DNA from 2 places in the Micromonospora sp. DT48 genome. Region 2 is predicted to be linked to the other one. Evidence: predicted binding sites of a transcription regulator. Region 2 holds the regulator's gene; the other holds the start of a gene.
What was found. The regulator HrcA, encoded in region 2, represses chaperone genes, less so after heat shock. The targets are predictions, from matches to a motif close to GGTTNGCACNCTCNNNNNGAGNGTGCNAACC.
Positions count from the first base shown of each region.

Region 1 (6,264 bases), on a different contig from region 2:
GACCAAGGTCGGCGTGCCGGTGCTGGAGTCGCGTACCGTCGAGCACCCGTCGTTCCCGGACGCGGTCGTGCGTACGCCGACCATCGTGAAGCTGGAGGCCGACGACACCGCGACCTACTCGCGGGAATGGTTCGGGCCGATCTCCTTCGTCATCGCCACCGACTCCACCGCACACAGCGTGGAGATCCTGCGCTCGACCGTGGGCGAGAAGGGTGCCCTCACCGCAGCGGTCTACTCCACCGACGGGGCGGTGCTGGACGCGGTCGAGGCCGCCGCGATCGAGGTCGGGGTGCACCTGTCGGCGAACCTCACCGGAGGCGTCTTCGTGAACCAGTCGGCGGCCTTCTCCGACTTCCACGGCAGCGGGGCGAACGCGGCGGCGAACTCGGCGCTGACCGACGGGGCGTACGTGGCCAACCGGTTCCGGATCGTGCAGAGCCGCCGGCACGCCTGAGCCGTGGCGGGCTCCGGGCGGACCGCCCCGGAGCCTCCGGCCCGGGCCTGTGTCGAAGTCCTCGGCTCGACCGAGGACTTCGACGCAGGCCCTATGCGGCCCGGCGCATATGGAGTTCGCGCAGGGTGGGGATGCCCGGGTGGGGCAGGCGGACGCCGGTGTCGACGAAGCCCAACCGCTGATAGGCGCGATAGGCACGGTCGTTGCCGACCACCACTTCGAGCATCAGCTCGTCGCGCCCGCAGGCCCGGGACCACTCCGCCACCCCGTCGACCAGATCCGCGAGCAGTCCGGTGCGTCGCCAGGTCGGGGTGATGTAGACGGCGTAGAGCACCGTCACCCGTCGCTCGGTCGGGTGGGCGACCCCGCCGACGTGCCCGACGAGTCGGCCGCCCGGATCCGCCACGAACTGCGCGGTGTGCCCACCGGCGGAGACCTGGGCGATCCGGGCGGCGTACTCGGCGTGCGGCCGGGCCGCGGCCTCGGCGATCGTCTCCAGGAACGCCAGCGGTGCGTCGGCGAGCATCTCCAGGCGCAGGGCACGCATGCGGGCCGCGTCGGCGGGCTCCACCCGGCGGACCACGGCACGGCGTGCGCCCGTCCGGTCGGCGGCGCTGGTCATCCCGCATGGATATCACAATGACGTCGGACGATGTGGCTGACTGTAATACGCCCGATTTGTGGTCGTGCACGGTCGTCACTGCTCGTGTAGCGTGCGATTTCGGTCACCCGTTTCGGCGGTCGTCGCCGATTGTCGAAACCAGTGATTTCCGGGGTGCCGGGGCGCCGGCGACCGGTGGTAGTGGAACGCCGTGCAGAGTGAGGAAAACACCGTGGCACAAGGCACCGTGAAGTGGTTCAACGCCGAGAAGGGCTACGGCTTCATCGCCGTCGACGGCGGGCAGGACGTCTTCGTCCACTTCTCCGCGATCGAGATGGACGGCTACAAGGCGCTGGACGACGGTCAGCGGGTGGAGTTCGAAATCGCCCAGGGGCAGAAGGGCCCGCAGGCCGAGCGGGTACGCGTCATCGGCTGAACGCGAAACACCCACCCCACTGACTGATCGTCGTCGGGTGGCGTGACCGTGGCCGGAGGGGGCTGCGATGCCGGTGCCCCACAAGGGAAGATCATGGGCCGTTCCAGCCGATGCTGAGGAGGGTCCATGTCCGACCAGCCGCCCCCGACGGGTCCGTCCGCCCACCCCCCGGGCGGGTGGGGGCCACCCGGCGGTTGGGTTGGGCAGCCGCCTCACCCCGCTGCGCCGCCGTACGGTGCCCCGGTTTATCCCGCTGCGCCGCCCCATGCCGCTGCGCCGCCGTACGGTGCTCCGGGTTATCCCGTACCACCGCCCGGGATGCCGTATCCCGGCCAGCCTGGTTACCCGGGCCATCCGGCACCCGGCGGCCACCACTCGGGCAGCCATGGACTCGGCCCGCCCGACGCGCTGGTCAACCCGCCCGGTGCCGGGCTGGAGGGCTGGCTCACGCGCCTGATGGGAGCGGTCCGCCGGGGCTGGCGCCAGTTGCTGCCGATCCTGCTGCTGACCCAGGTGGTGCCGGGGGCGCTGATATCGGGTCTGCTGCTGGTGTTCGACCGGACCGGGCAGTGGGAGGACGAGATAGCCGCCGGCGAGGTCCTGCCGGCCGCCTACTGGGCCGACCTGGGCTCGTTGTTCGCCGTGCTGGCGGGTGGCACCGCCCTGCTCGGCCTGGTGCAGGCCGCGGGCTGGGCTGCTGGCACCTGGGTGATCACCCGGCAGGCAAGCGGTGCGCCGGCCGACGTCTCGGCGGCACTGAACTACGGAGTACGCCGGGCACCCGCGCTGTGGGGTTGGACGCTCCTGGTCGGCTTCATCGTCACCATCGGCATGTTCTGCTGCTTCCTTCCGGGCCTCGTCGCCGGGTTCATGCTCAGCATGACCGGGCCGGTGTTCCTCTTCGAGCGGGCTGATCCGATCGGTCGTTCGTTCCAGATGTTCCGGAACCGGGCGGCTCTGCTGTCCAGCCGGGTGGCGTTGGTGGTGGGGGCGACACTGGTGTTCCTGCTGCTGACCACCCTGCTGGATCGGGCCTCGGTTCCGCTGTTCGGGGCGCAGCCCCTGACCTCGCTGGGTACGGCGTTGGGCGCCATCTCGATGGTGCTGGTGATCGCGGTGCTGATGCTGCCGGCCTACTTCGCGCAACTGGTCGGGTTCGTCGTCACGTACGCCGAGCAGCGGGCTCACGAGGGCCCGGTGAACAGCGCGCGACTGGTGGCCGAACTCCGCTGACCCGGGCCATCGTGCTTGCACTCGGCAGGGCAGAGTGCTAAACAAGTCATTGGCACTCGCATGGCGTGAGTGCCAGTTGGTCGGGACGGTGGGGCCTCGGTCGCACTCGTGGCATAACCACGGGTGAGGCACGTGGCCGGTCGTCGCGGGCTATCCGGCCCGGCCGAGGAGACGTCACCGTCGCCAGGTGGTGACGTCCCAAGGTGCGTACACCAGACGGCCCATCCGGGGCACACACTCGGGTGGCCCGTGAGTGTCCAGGAGGACAACGCCGTATGGCCAAGATGATCGCGTTCGACGAAGAGGCGCGCCGCGGCCTCGAGCGGGGCATGAACCAGCTCGCCGACGCCGTAAAGGTGACCCTCGGCCCCAAGGGCCGCAACGTGGTGCTCGAGAAGAAGTGGGGCGCCCCCACCATCACCAACGATGGTGTGAGCATCGCCAAGGAGATCGAGCTCGAGGACCCCTACGAGAAGATCGGCGCCGAGCTGGTCAAGGAGGTCGCCAAGAAGACCGACGACGTCGCCGGTGACGGCACGACGACGGCGACCGTCCTGGCCCAGGCACTCGTTCGCGAGGGTCTGCGCAACGTGGCCGCCGGTGCCAACCCGATGGCCCTGAAGCGGGGCATCGAGGCCGCCGTCGCCAACGTCTCGGAGGAGCTGCTGAAGCTCGCCAAGGACGTTGAGACCAAGGAGCAGATCGCCTCCACCGCCTCCATCTCCGCCGGTGACACCAGCGTCGGCGAGATCATCGCCGAGGCGATGGACAAGGTCGGCAAGGAAGGCGTCATCACCGTCGAGGAGAGCAACACCTTCGGGCTGGAGCTGGAGCTCACCGAGGGTATGCGCTTCGACAAGGGCTACATCTCGGCCTACTTCATGACCGACCCGGAGCGTATGGAGGCCGTCTTCGACGACCCGTACATCCTGATCGCGAACAGCAAGATCTCGTCGGTCAAGGACCTGCTCCCGATCCTGGAGAAGGTCATGCAGTCGGGCAAGCCGCTGCTGATCATCGCCGAGGACCTGGAGGGCGAGGCCCTGGCCACCCTGGTGGTCAACAAGGTCCGTGGCACCTTCAAGTCGGTGGCCGTCAAGGCGCCGGGCTTCGGTGACCGTCGCAAGGCCATGCTGACCGACATCGCCATCCTCACCGGTGGCCAGGTCATCAGCGAGGAGGTCGGCCTCAAGCTGGACGCCGTCGGCCTCGACATGCTGGGCCGCGCCCGCAAGGTCGTGGTGACCAAGGACGAGACCACCATCGTCGACGGTGCCGGCGACGCCGAGCAGATCCAGGGCCGGGTGAACCAGATCCGGGCCGAGATCGACAAGAGCGACTCCGACTACGACCGGGAGAAGCTGCAGGAGCGGCTGGCCAAGCTGGCCGGCGGCGTTGCGGTGATCAAGGTCGGCGCGGCCACCGAGGTCGAGCTCAAGGAGCGCAAGCACCGCATCGAGGACGCGGTCCGCAACGCCAAGGCCGCCGTCGAGGAGGGCATCGTCCCGGGTGGTGGCGTCGCGCTGGTCCAGGCCGGCAAGACCGCCTTCGACAAGCTCGACCTGGCCGGCGACGAGGCGACCGGTGCGCAGATCGTGAAGATCGCGCTGGACGCCCCGCTGCGGCAGATCGCGGTGAACGCCGGCCTTGAGGGCGGCGTCGTGGTGGAGCGGGTTCGCAACCTCGACTCGGGTCACGGCCTCAACGCCGCGACCGGCGAGTACGTCGACCTGCTGGCCGCGGGCATCATCGACCCGGCCAAGGTGACCCGTTCGGCGCTGCAGAACGCCTCGTCGATCGCCGCGCTGTTCCTCACCACCGAGGCCGTCGTGGCGGACAAGCCGGAGAAGACCCCGGCCGCCCCGGCTGGCCCGGGTGGCGGGGACATGGACTTCTGAGTCCAGCTCCAACGCCGAAGGGGGCGGGCCGCGTCAGCGGTCCGCCCCCTTCGGCGTTGTCTGGGCAGTCGGCGCCCCGGCCGCCGACGTCCTCCACCTGGTCAGGGTGGTCCGGAGACGCCGCCTCGGTGGCCGAACGGGTCGTCGGTGGCCGACCTGGTGACCACGTGTATCACCCCGCAGCACAGGGCCACGACGAGGGCCGGGACACCCAGCAGGACCAGAAGGGCCATGCCCCGCCACCGGGCTGTCGACGGCGGCGGGAGGGGAGCCGCCGCGCCGGGCGAATGACCATGCATGAAGCCGCAAGATAGCAGTTCAGGCGAGGTTGGATAACCCCGGAGCGAGATCCGCTCACGTCGGGTGGGAGCGTTCCTCCGCGATCATCCACGGGCGGCGGAGACCGCCGCGTACGCGTTGACCAGGCCGGCACCGACGAGGTTCGCCCCGCCACCACAGTCGTCGGTCTGCTCCCGGGGCGAGTCGCCGGTCTCGACCGGGTCGGCCGTCTCGGCCAGGATCCGCCGGGTCCGGTCCAGGTCGCCGACGAGTTCCGGATTGGCCGACCACATCAGCGCCACCACGCCGGCCACCTGAGGGGTGGCCATCGAGGTGCCGTCGAGTACGGCGTACCCGCCACCGGGCATCGCCGAGAGGACATCCTTGCCCGGTGCCATCAGGTCCGGCTTCGCCGCTGCGGTGACCGTCGGGCCCCGGGAGGAGAAGGCGGTGACCCGTCGCCGGTCGTCCACCGCACCGACGGTCAGCACGTCCGGGTACGGCGCGGGAGGATCCTGCACGGAGCCGCAGAACGGGCCGGTGTTGCCGGCCGCCGCGACGACCAGGATCCCGGCCGCCTCCAGCGCGGCGGTGGCCGGTCGCAGCGCCTGCGGGTCGCAGCCCTCGATCGGCGGGCAGCCCCACGAGTTGGTCAGGATCTCCGGTGCTCGCGCCGGTCGACCCTGCCGGAACGGGTCACCACCGGGTGGGAAGGGCGCCAGCATGAACTGGAGGCAGTCGAGGTAGGCGGCCGGATTGCCCAGGTTGCGGTCGAGGTTGACGCAGCCCACCCACCGCGCCCCCGGGGCCACGCCGATGCCGTCCCGGCCGACCGCACTGGCCATCGTGTGGGTGCCGTGCCCGCTGCGGTCGGTAGGTGACCGGGTGCCGTTCCACGGGTCGAACCACGAGTCGTCGCCGCCGCGGAAACCCTCGGCCAGGGTCGGATGCCGCCCGTCCACGCCGGAGTCGGAACTGCCCACGGTCACCCCGGCACCGGTGACGCCGAGTTCGGCCCAGACCCGATCCGCGCCGAGCATGGTGATGTTCCATGGTGGGCCGGACGGGGCGGCGGCGCTGCCGGTGGCGCTGGTCGCGGGCATCGGCAACGGACGCAGCCGTTGGCTGACCAGCACCCGGGCCACCTCGGGTCGGCTGGACAGCCAGGCCCGTACCGCCGGACCGCCCGCCACCTCGATCGCGTTGACCAGGTAGTAGGGGGTGTGTGGCAGCCGGGCCCGCCGCAGGTCCCGCCGTAGCTCGGCCTGGCTCCGGTCGGCGGTGTCGACCAACCGCCGGTAGACCTCCTCGGCGCGGGCGTCCCGACCCGCTCGACCTGAGCCGCCACCGATGTCGCTCAGGT
Region 1 covers NZ_JBNCLE010000004.1:315,952-322,215, reverse strand. The annotation lists gene paaN (phenylacetic acid degradation protein PaaN) at 1-454, shown strand, start outside; gene ACLQ2S_RS02250 (GNAT family N-acetyltransferase) at 546-1,076, opposite strand; gene ACLQ2S_RS02245 (cold-shock protein) at 1,288-1,491, shown strand; gene ACLQ2S_RS02240 (hypothetical protein) at 1,810-2,724, shown strand; gene groL (chaperonin GroEL) at 3,000-4,622, shown strand; gene ACLQ2S_RS02230 (hypothetical protein) at 4,724-4,855, opposite strand; gene ACLQ2S_RS02225 (S8 family serine peptidase) at 5,006-6,264, opposite strand, start outside.
Region 1: a site for HrcA is predicted at 2,772-2,802, ahead of groL (chaperonin GroEL). Genes of this name have one in related genera too.

Region 2 (6,264 bases):
CGCCATGCCCAGGTTCGAGTAGTGGTAGCGGCGTCCCACCGGCAGTACCCGCTCGGCCCGGCCCAACTCGGCGATCAACCGGTCGACATCCGGCGCGCGCAGCGTGTCCCAGACGTCGCCGTACGGCTCGCGTTGCAGCCCGGCGGTGTGCGAGAGCAGCCGACGTACGGTCAGCTCGCCGTGCGCCGGCAGGTCCAGGTGTCGGCTCAGCGGGTCGTCGAGGTCGAGCAGCCCGTCGTCGCGGCACTGCATGACCAGCACGGCGGTGAAGGTCTTGGTCACCGAACCGATCCGGAACCGGGTCTGCTCGTCCAGCGCCGTGTCGTTGCCGGTGCCGCCGACGGTGCAGGTCCACATCGGTCGGTCGGCTCGGTACAGCGCGGCCGAGATCGCCGGCACCCGGGCCTGCGCCTGGACCTGCCGCACCATCCGTTCCAGACGACCGGCGGCCACGGTACGGCCGACGGCGAGGGTCATCCGGGGTTCCGAGCCAGCATCGGGCCCAGCGGCGCGCCGCCCAGCACGTGGGCGTGCACGTGGAAGACCTCCTGGCCGCCGTACGCGCCGGTGTTGAACATCAGCCGGAACCCGTCGCCGAGCAGCCCCTCGTCCTCGGCCACCGCGGCGGCCGTGGCCAGCACCTCGCCGGCCAGCGCCGGATCGCCCTGGCCGAGCGTGGCCACGTCCGCGTAGTGCTCCTTCGGCACGACCAGCACGTGTACCGGCGCCTTCGGGTCGATGTCGCGGAAGGCGAGCGTGGTGGGCGTCTCACGGACCACGGTGGCCGGAATCTCTCCGGCGACGATGCGGCAGAACAGACAGTCGGTTCCCATGCGGGCAGTCTAAGGAAGGTGTCCCCGGCGGCGTCCGCCGCGACGCTCACCAACGCAACAGACGGGTGGCGAGGACCGCCAGTGCGGCCACGCCCGCGGTGGAGGTGCGCAGCACCGAGATGCCGAGCCGGACCGGCCGGGCACCGGCTTCCTGGAAGGTGGCCAGTTCGTCCGGGGTGATACCGCCCTCCGGCCCCACCACCAGCACGATCTCACCGTGCTCGGGCAACTCGACGGTGGTCAACCGGTCGGTCGCCTCCTCGTGCAGCACGTACCCGGCCGCCGCCCCGGCGATCCGGCGGGCCACCGAGGCGGTGCTCTCGTCCGGCGACCCCGCCAGCACCGGCAGCCACGCCCGGCGCGCCTGCTTCGTCGCCTCGCGGGCGGTGGCGACCCACCGCCCCCGGGCCCGTACGCCCCGCTCGCCGCGCCACTGCACCACCGAGCGGCCGGCGGCCCAGGGGACGATCTCGTCCACCCCGGTCTCGGTCATCGCCTGCACGGCCAACTCGCCCCGGTCGCCCTTGGCGATGCCCTGGACCACCACCAGACGCGGGTTGGCCGCGTCGACGTACCCCCGGTCGGTCACGACGAGGTCGAGGGTGCCCCGGCCGACGGCGGTGACCACGGCGGTGGCGGTGCCGCCTCGGCCGTCGGCGAGCAGCAGCTGTTCGCCGACGCGCAGCCGTTGCACGGTGGCGGCGTGGTGGCCCTCGGGGCCGTCCAGCACCATCGTGTCGGCGGTCGGCAGCGACTCGACCAGGAACAGCGGGGCGGACACGTCAGGCGTGGCCGTTGAAGGCGTCCCGCATCCGGGAGAAGAAGCCACCCTGCTTGGTCAGCTCGGCGACCTCCTCGCCACGGGTCTTGGCGAACTCGCGCAGCATCCGCTCCTGCTCGGCGTCGAGCTTGGTGGGGGTACGCACGTCCAGGTGGACGTAGAGGTCCCCGCGCCCGGCCCCCCGCAGGTGCGGTACGCCTCGGGCCCGCAGCCGCAGGGTGCTGCCCGGCTGCGTGCCCGGCTTGACGTCGACCGGTTCCTCGCTGTCGAGCGTCTTGATGGTCAGCCGGGTGCCGAGCGCGGCGGCGGTCATCGGCACCGTCACCCGGCAGTGCAGGTCGTCGCCTTTGCGGGAGAAGACGTCGTGCGGCCGTTCGTGGATCTCCACGTAGAGGTCACCGGCGGTGCCGCCACCCGGGCCGACCTCGCCCTGCTGGGCGAGGCGGATACGCATGCCGTCCTCCACCCCGGCGGGGATCTTGACGGTCAGCGACCGGCGGGTGCGGACCCGGCCGTCACCGGCGCAGGTCGGGCAGGGGTGCGGGATGGTGGTGCCGTAGCCCTGGCAGACGGTGCACGGTCGGGCCGAGACCACCTGGCCGAGGAAGGTGCGCTGCACCGACTGCACCTCGCCCCGACCACCGCACGCCTCGCAGGTGGCCAGGTGGGTACCGGCGGCGGTGCCCGCGCCGGAGCAGGTGGTGCAGAGCACCGCCGTGTCGACGGTGATCGGCGCCTCCACGCCGAAGGCGGTCTCCTGGAGGTCCAGTTCCAGCCGCAGGATCGCGTCGGCACCGGGACGGGTGCGTGGTCGCGGTCCCCGTCCGGCGCCGGTGGCGCCACCGAAGAACGCGTCCATGATGTCCTGGAAGCCGACGAAGGGACCGGCCCCGCCGGGGCCGCCCGGACCGCCGCCACCGCCCGGTGCCAGCGGATCTCCGCCCAGGTCGACGATCTGCCGTTTCCGATCGTCCGAGAGGACCTCGTACGCGGCGTTGATGTCTTTGAACTTCTCCTGTGCCTCCGGGTCCGGATTCACGTCCGGATGGAACTGGCGCGCCAGCTTGCGGTAGGCGCGCTTGATCTCGTCATCGGAGGCACCCTTGCTCACGCCGAGAATGCCGTAGTAGTCCTTGGCCACTGCGTTCCGTGTCCTCGTGTTCGTCTCGCGTTACGCCGTTCGGCGGCGGCAGCCTGCCGTCGGCCCTGACTGGTCAGTTCTGGGCCAGCAGCTCGCCCACGTAGCGTGCCACGGCCCTCACCGTGGCGATGGTTCCGGGGTAGTCCATCCGGGTCGGTCCCAGCACGCCCATCCCCCCGACGATGGTCGCGCCCGGGCCGTACCCGGTGCTGACCACGGAGGCCGCCCGCAGGTTGTCGATCTCGTTCTCGTCGCCGATGCGTACCCGCAGGGTGCTCGGCTCCACCTCGCCGATCAGCTTGAGCAGCACGACCTGCTCCTCGAGCGCCTCGAGGATGGGGCGCAGCGAACCCTGGAAGTCGAGCAGGCCGCCCCGGGCGAGGTTCGCGGTGCCGGCCAGGGCGAGTCGCTCCTCGTGCCGCTCGACCAGGGTCTCCAACAGCACCGTGGACAGCGTCGTCATGGCCGGTCGCAGGTGCGGCGGGGAGTCGTCGATGAGGGTCTGCACCAGCGGCGGGGTCTCCGACAGGAACACGCCGACCAGCTTCTCGTTGACCAGCCGGCGCAGGTCCAGCACGTCGTCGGCGAGGATCGGCGCGGGCATCTCGACCAGCCGCTGCTCGACCCGGCCGGTGTCGGCGATCATCACCAGCATCAGCCGGGTGGTGGAGATCGGCACCAGTTCCAGGTGACGCACCCGGGATCGGGCCAGGCTCGGATACTGCACGACCGCGACCTGCCGGGTCAGCTGCGCCAGCAGCCGCACCGTACGCTGCACCACGTCGTCGAGGTCGACCGCACCGGCCAGGAAGCGCTCGATCGCCCGGCGCTCGGCCGGGCTGAGCGGCTTGACCCGACTCAACCGGTCGACGAAGAGTCGATAGCCACGGTCGGTGGGCACCCGCCCCGCGCTGGTGTGCGGTTGGCGGATGTAACCCTCCTCCTCCAGCACGGCCATGTCGTTGCGGACCGTCGCCGGTGAGACGGACAGTTGGTGCCGCTCGACCAGTGACTTGCTACCGACCGGCTCCTGGGTGGCGACGTAGTCCTCGACGATCGCCCGGAGCACGGCGAGCTTGCGGTCGTCCAGACCCACCCTCCCCACCTCCTGTCGCAGGTCAGTCCCGAGTCACGGCCATCAGGGAAACGCCCTGGCACTCGACTGTAGCGAGTGCCAGTCTACGTCGGCGCTCCCGTCGACGCGATGATCAAGTCGTTCCGCCCATGATCGAGCCGATCGGCGGGTTGACCCTCGCCGGTGTCGCTATGGTGCGACGTTGCCGGTGACACCTACCGTGACCCCCATGACTGAACCACCTCGTCCCCCGGACTCCGGCGACGAATCCACGACACCACTGTCCGGCTCGCCTGGCCAGGGCGGCTATCCCCCACCCGGCGGCTATCCGCCCCCCACCGGCGACCAGCCGCCGCCGGCCGGCTATCCCCCACCCGGCGGTTACCCACCGCCACCGGGAACGCCCGGTGTCGGCTACCCGACCGGCGGTTACGGCGCGCCGGGCGGTGGCTACGCCAACAACGAGGACAAGACCTGGGCCCTGATCGCCCACTTCGGTGGCCCGCTCGGCGTGGTCGTCGGCGGCGGACTCCTCGGCTGGGTGGCCCCGCTGATCGCGATGATGGCCCGTGGTCAGCAGTCCCCGGTCGTCCGGGCGCACTCCGTGGCCGCACTGAACTTCCAGCTCACCTGGGCCATCGCCGGCGTGCTGAGCTGGGTGCTCGCCACGATCACCTGCGGCCTCCTGTTCTTCCTTCCGATCATCGCGGGGATCATTCCGCTGATCTTCGGCATCATCGGCGGGGTGAAGGCCAACGACGGAGTCCTCTACCAGTACCCGATGAGCTACGCGTTCGTGAAGCGCTGACCGAAGCGCCTGGTGACGGGGATCAGGGCAGCAGGTCGCGGACCACGGCGTCGGCGAGCAGCCGGCCGCGCAGGGTGAGCACGGCGCGGCCGGCTGCGTACGCGGCCTCGGCGAGCAACCCCTCGGCCACGGCCCGCGCCGCGCCGGCTCGCCCGACGTCGGTCAGCACGTCCAGGGGCAGGCCGGAGGCCAGCCGCAGCCCGAGCATGACCTCCTCCATGTGCGCCTCGTCGCCGGTGAGCACCTCGCGCGCCTGGCCCGGTGACTCCCCGGCGGCCAGGCGCTTCGCGTACGCCCCGGGATGCTTGACGTTCCACCAGCGCACGCCGCCGACGTGGCTGTGCGCCCCCGGCCCGAGGCCCCACCAGTCCCCGCCGGTCCAGTAGAGCAGGTTGTGCCGGCAACGCGCCTGCGGTGTGCGGGCCCAGTTGGAGACCTCGTACCAGGAGAAACCGGCCGCGTCGAGGGCCGACTCGGCGGCCAGGTAGCGGTCCGCGGCCACGTCCTCGTCCGGGTACGGCAGCTCGCCACGACGCATCCGGGCGGCCAGCCGGGTGCCGTCCTCGATGATCAGGGCGTACGCGCTGACGTGGTCCACGCCCGCGGCCACCACCTGGTCCAGCGAGGCGGCGAAGTCCTCGGCCCGCTCCCCCGGCGTCCCGTAGATCAGGTCGAGGTTGACGTGGTCGAAGCCGGCGTCACGGGCCTCCAGCGCGGCGGCGGTGGCCCGGCCCGGGTGGTGCCGGCGGTCGAGCACGGCAAGCACCCCGGCCGCGGCCGACTGCATGCCCAGCGAGATCCGGGTGTAGCCGGCCGCGCGCAACTCCTTCAACGAGGCGGGCGTCACCGACTCCGGGTTGGCCTCGGTGGTCACCTCCGCGTCGGCGGCCAGCCCCCAGGTGCGGTCGACGGCCTCGAGGATCCGGGCCAGGTCGTGGGCGGGCAACAGGGTGGGGGTACCGCCGCCGACGAAGACCGTGTCCACCCGGCCCGGCGGGGCCTCGCCCAGCACCCGGGCGGCGAGCGTCAGCTCCGCCAGCACCGCGTCGGCGTACCCCTCCCGGCTCGCGCCACCGCCCAACTCGTCGGCGGTGTAGGTGTTGAAGTCGCAGTAGCCGCAGCGGCTCGCGCAGAAGGGCACGTGCACGTACACGCCGAACCCCCGGGCGCCCACGGACGCACGGGCGGACGCGGGCAGTGACCCGTCGACGGGTACGGGCTCGCCTGCTGGAAGGACGCCGGGCATGGCCACTAGTGTGCCGTTCCATGACGTCTACCGACGCGCTGGTACGGGTCTCCACGGTCCACGGCGTGACCACGCTCACGCTGGACAGCCCGCACAACCGCAACGCGCTCTCCACCCCGCTGATGACCGAGCTGCTGGCCGGGCTGGCCGCCGCGGTCGCCGACGACGCCGTCCGGGTGATCGTGCTCGACCACACCGGGCCGGTCTTCTGCTCCGGTGCCGACCTGAAGGAGACCGCTGCGGCGTACGCCAGCGGCACGGTGCCCGCCGGGATGCTGGGTGACGTGCTCGCGGCCGTCTGGGAGTGCCCGAAGCCGGTGCTGGCGAAGGTGGCCGGACCGGCGCGGGCCGGCGGCCTGGGTCTGATCGCGGCGGCTGAC
Region 2 covers NZ_JBNCLE010000011.1:46,611-52,874, reverse strand. The annotation lists gene ACLQ2S_RS14990 (serine hydrolase domain-containing protein) at 1-477, opposite strand, end outside; gene ACLQ2S_RS14985 (histidine triad nucleotide-binding protein) at 474-833, opposite strand; gene ACLQ2S_RS14980 (16S rRNA (uracil(1498)-N(3))-methyltransferase) at 880-1,614, opposite strand; gene dnaJ (molecular chaperone DnaJ) at 1,616-2,755, opposite strand; gene hrcA (heat-inducible transcriptional repressor HrcA) at 2,829-3,851, opposite strand; gene ACLQ2S_RS14965 (DUF4870 domain-containing protein) at 4,060-4,638, shown strand; gene hemW (radical SAM family heme chaperone HemW) at 4,661-5,884, opposite strand; gene ACLQ2S_RS14955 (enoyl-CoA hydratase-related protein) at 5,905-6,264, shown strand, end outside.